2 regions of the Caballeronia sp. M23-90 genome follow, and region 2 is predicted to be linked to the other one. Evidence: riboswitches for the same ligand, from Rfam matches in the RefSeq annotation. Region 2 holds a riboswitch; the other holds the start of a gene.
The links. A riboswitch is a leader RNA that binds a small molecule or an ion and turns the genes downstream of it on or off. The one in region 2 is predicted to bind cobalamin.

Region 1 (2,462 bases), on a different contig from region 2:
CGCCTCCCGCGACCTACTTCATCTCGGTGCTTGAACTTGCCACCGGCGAGAAGCTCGGTAATAACGAAAGACTTCGCGCTATCGCCATGCTCGAAGCGCATTTCGCCGCTGGCCGGCCCCGCACGCTGAACGAGGCGGTCCGGATCTGCGCGGGCGCGATCGATTCATCGACGCTTCGGCGCATGGCGCGTGGCGCTGGGGCCTGATCAGATGGACGATTTGCAGCGCAGACGCCAGGTATCGTCCGCGCGGGTCAGGGTGACTGCAGATAGCGGCTCCAGATCCATCCGATAAACCGTCGTAAGCGGTGCGTCCAGCACGACGGCAAGCACCACCTTGATTACGATGGCGTGCGTCACGATCACCGTAGTCCCGTCATCGCGCTGTTTGTCGAGCGCGCGTCGAACCCGCCCCTGAAGGGCCTCCAGGCTTTCGCCGCCATGCGCAGCGCTGTCCGGTTCCGACAACCACGCGCTCAATGCGTCGGTCTCCTCGTCGTAGATCTCTTTCAAAGAACGTCCTTGCCAGCGGCCATGATCCAGGTCGCTCCACTGCGCATCGGTCGACATTTCGATGCCAAACGTCCGTCCCGTTTCCACGGCGGCACGGGACGGGCTCGTGATGACACGGTCGGGCACATAAACCGATGCAAGCGCCGAAAGACGCGGGCGCTCGAGATGCTCGATCGGATCATTGAGCGTGGGAAACATGCCGGTTTTCATGGCGTGCGTTGCCGCGTGGCAAAGCAGGATCAGTTCGTTTTTCATGGTTTCCGGATTCGCTTCAATGATGCATTGCTTTACTTTCGGTGATCACATCTTAGAATGGCAAGCTTGCAGCGCGAGGAAGCCGGTGAAAACCCGGCACGGTCGCGCCACTGTAAGCGTGCCGAGTGCGTTTTCATCCTTGAATCAAGGTAAAAAAACCATTCGACGCATGCAAGTCAGACCCCCGCTGCAGCCTTTCTATTTTCTTACGGGACGCGCTTATCCCTCGGAGCTTTCATGAATCAAGCCAATCCAACGGCGAATCTGTCCGCCATGAATCCCGCATTTGATGCACCCGTACCTATTCCGGTGCGTGAGGTGCTGCCTTGGGCGGTGTTTATCGGTCTGCTTTTGTTGATCGCAATTTATTTCGTGGGCGCGGAGCAAGGCGCAACGTCGATCTTCCAGGGCATGTATATCCACGAGTTCGTGCACGACGGTCGCCATCTGCTCGGTTTCCCCTGCCACTGAGACCGTCCATGATCAGAAATCTCCTCATACGCGGCATGATCGCGGGGCTGGTCGCGGGCCTGCTCGGTTTCGGGTTTGCAAAAGCCTTCGGCGAGCCGTCGGTGGATCGTGCCATTGCATTCGAATCCCAGCAGGAACAGGCACATGAGCAGGCGGAAGCGGCGGCCGGGCATCCGCACGAACATGGCGACGATGTCGAACTGGTCAGCCGCGGCACGCAAGCGGGGCTAGGTTTGCTGACAGGCGTCTCGGTGTTCGGTACGGCGCTGGGCGGTTTGTTCTCGCTCGTGTTCGCGTTTTCGTATGCGCGGCTCGGTGCGTTGCGCGCCCGCGGAACGTCAGCATTGCTCGGCGTGTTCGGCTTTGTGACGGTTGCAATCGTGCCGTTCCTCAAGTATCCGCCGAACCCGCCGTCCGTGGGAAATCCCGAGACGATTGGCGCGAGAACGGCGCTCTTTTTCGGCATGGTCGCGATCTCACTCGTGGTGGCCGTGTTCGCGGTGCGGTTTCAGCGCCGCATGCAGCCGACACACGGCAACTGGAATGCGTCGCTGATTGCGCTCGCGGGTTACATCGTGCTGATGGGGCTCGCTTACGCTGCGTTGCCATCGATCGATGAAGTACCGGCGAAGTTTTCGGCGACCTTGTTGTGGAATTTTCGCGTGGCCGCAATCGGCATTCAGGCGGTGATCTGGACCACGCTCGGTTTGTTGTTCGGCGTGCTTGCACAGCGTGAAGTGGAACGTGTGCCCGCGCGGCGTGTAGCAACGGCTTGATCGATTAAGATTCTTGGTAAGAGAAGGGCGGCTCGCGAGCCGCCCTTTTTCATGCCGCTGCTTTTCTGGCCAGCAAGGCAGGGAAGAGGCCGAGCTTGTCGGCGTCGGGCAATGTCTTCCATGCCTTGATCTCTTCGCGGCTTCTGAAGCAGCCTTCGCAATAACCCGTGGTTTTATCGAGGCGGCATACGTCCGTGCAGGGTGAACCCACGGGCTGAAGCTGGCTCGCACGTTCGATGGTGAATGCGAGTTCAAGCGGCGTTTTTACAGGTGTTTCCAAAGGCATTGTCATAGCGGTTCGCCACGGAAAAGGGCGGCGGCTGCCGCCGGATTCGTCGGCCAGTAAGTGTGCATGTAGGTCGCGGTAATCGGGCCTTGCTGGTAGAAGGCTTCGCCTTCCTTGCCCGTGGTTGCGTGCGTTGCGTTCAGGACAGGTGCCATGTCGGTC
Region 2 (2,462 bases):
CTGGCGGTTCTCCGAATTGAACTTGCTGTTGTAGACGCCGTTCAACTGCGTGTCCGCGCGATCCTGACCCTGCGCCACGGTGAAGTGCGTGGTCCAGTTGTCGGTGATCTTGCCGTTTGCAAAGACCGAAGTGGAACGCACGCGGTTGTGCGATTCGTTGTCGTCGGTGGGCAGGCCGTAGGCGCTGTCGAAACTGTTGATACCGTTCGACTGCAAAAAGCGCACGCCCGCGTCCCATTTGTCGCTGAACTGATGACGCAACGTCGCCGACACGCTCTCGTTCAAATACCCGTTCGCGTTCGGATTCACATTCGGCGAGGTCGAAGGATCGATCGATGAAAACCCGTCGGTCTTCTCGCGCGAGAGCGTCACGTTGAACGTGGTGCGGCCGTCTTTATCGAGCGCGCCGTTCGCACCGACCTGCTGGCGCTGCGTGTGATAACTGCCCACCTCGGTCTCGAAGTTGAAGCGCGGCGGATGATTGCCACCATCCTTCGTGAAGATCTGCACGACGCCGCCCACCGCGTTCGATCCATAGAGCGCCGACACATTGCCGTTGACCACTTCCACGTGGTCGATCTGATCGAGCATGAGTTGCGACAGTTGGGCCGCGCCTAGTCCGGCCGACTCGACACGCACGCCGTCGATCAACACGAGCGATTGCGCCGACGACGCGCCGCGCAGGAACAATCCCGCGCTTGAACCCGGACCGCCGTTGCGCGTGATCTGCACGCCGGGCGCGAGTGCGAGGAGACCGGCGACATCGGTAGCATTGGAATCGGCGATATCCTGCTGGTCGAAGAGCGTCGTCTGCGCGATGGAATCCGCGAGCTTTTGCGGCGCGCGGGTGGTGGTCACCACGACAGGCGCGAGCGTGACGGGCTCGCTGGGAGATCCTGAGGAACTGGTCGAGGACTGAGCGTTCGCAACAACGGGTAAACTGCCGAAAACCAGCAGGACGGCGCGGGCAATAGGTGAAGCCATGATTGCAGGAAGATCCGGTAAAGGCATGCGCGACCCGCTCCCCGCAGGTCCATGCGTGACGAGCGCAGCCGCGAGGCCGCGCTCTCCCCGAGGCCGGTATCCGGGCTGGCGACATATCGGCCCGCCTTCCCGCGCGAAAGGCGCAGTGGCATGAGCGTGCTGTCCGGGCCATTCGAGCGGTATCGAGTCGTAGAATGGGCGGACGTCACGCGTGGAACCGGCTTGCAACTTGCGTTGCGGTCGCTTACCGTTGCGGGGGCAGCGCAGGTTGGCGCAGTCCGGGCGGACGTTGCTTCCTGCTTCCCGTTTAACTGCGCACGCCGGATCGGGCATGCGCGAGCACCAAGGTGCCGCGAGTTTAAGAGCGGCACCGGGACCCGTCAAGAAAGCAGGATCATGCAGTCGCGCGAGCATTCGATTCACCTGCATTCTGGTCGTACCGGTAACGTTCAAACGGAATTGAAGGGGTACTTTCAGAGACGTTCAAAAGTCGTTCCGCGAGCCGATAAGCGAGCCATCGAGCCAGCGTTAAAAACTGTCGATAAACAACTCGATAAATCATTTCCCCTTACGAATAAAGGCTCGCGCCGATGCATTGACTTCAAACTGCTGTTACGTCTGGAAACGAACCAAATTTCTGAAGCGCCAGCGAAGCGCGCTAAAATGCGAGGTCTTAAGAGGACGCAGCACATGCTCAACGAACTCGAATCACTGTCACAAAATATTGGCCGGCTGATCAAAATCAGCGAACGGCATCATCAAGCGCATGACGCTCTCTCCCAGCAACTCGACCAGTTGCGCTCGGAGTTTGCGCTCGCGCAGCAGGAACTTGCCAACGTGCGTGAAGAGCGCGACGCCCTGGTGGCGGAGCGCGATTCGTTATCGGCGAAAATCGACGATGCACAGGTTCGCCTCAACGCAATCCTCGAAAAATTGCCGCGTGCGAAAAACGCGCCCGAGCCGGATAACCAGCTTGCCCTTTTGCCTCCCGATGCCAGCAGCGAACCGGACACCGCCGAAGCGGCGAACGGCGCGTTGCATGAGGAATCACACCATCACGGAGAAAAGGCATGACGACCAAGCAGATCGAGGTATCCATTCTCGGCGCGCCGTACCGGCTCGCCTGCTCACCGGAAACCGAAGCTGCGCTGCGTGAAGCGGTCGCGCGAGTGGATGCGGAAATGTCGAAGGTGCGCAATGCAAGCAGCGTGCGCGGCACGGACCGGATTGCGGTGATGGCGGCGTTGTCGCTTGCTTCGGAATTGCTCAAGCTGCAAAGCAGCGTGCGTCACGGCGAAGCGTTCCCCGCCGAAGAGATCCGCCGCACGATGCATCAAATGAACGAACAACTCGGCGTCGTGATTTCACAATACGAAGCGCAGTAATTCGCAATGGCCATGCTTGCGTATAGGTTTGCTAACGCTGCGCGCGCCGTGTCACGAACGTTATTGTGTTGCGACTGACATAAAGTTTTCCCG

Region 1: another riboswitch for cobalamin. It lies ahead of ACRXB1_RS28945 (CbtB domain-containing protein); the one in region 2 lies ahead of ACRXB1_RS26445 (TonB-dependent receptor domain-containing protein).

The regions. Positions count from the first base shown of each region.
Region 1 covers NZ_JBSIPA010000426.1:329-2,790, forward strand. The annotation lists gene ACRXB1_RS28935 (hypothetical protein) at 1-206, shown strand, start outside; gene ACRXB1_RS28940 (histidine phosphatase family protein) at 207-767, opposite strand; cobalamin riboswitch at 820-973, shown strand; gene ACRXB1_RS28945 (CbtB domain-containing protein) at 1,005-1,238, shown strand; gene ACRXB1_RS28950 (CbtA family protein) at 1,247-2,014, shown strand; gene ACRXB1_RS28955 (DUF1289 domain-containing protein) at 2,064-2,306, opposite strand; gene ACRXB1_RS28960 (cobyrinate a,c-diamide synthase) at 2,303-2,462, opposite strand, start outside.
Region 2 covers NZ_JBSIPA010000355.1:1,126-3,587, forward strand. The annotation lists gene ACRXB1_RS26445 (TonB-dependent receptor domain-containing protein) at 1-984, opposite strand, end outside; cobalamin riboswitch at 1,059-1,346, opposite strand; gene ACRXB1_RS26450 (hypothetical protein) at 1,675-2,058, shown strand; gene ACRXB1_RS26455 (cell division protein ZapA) at 2,055-2,369, shown strand.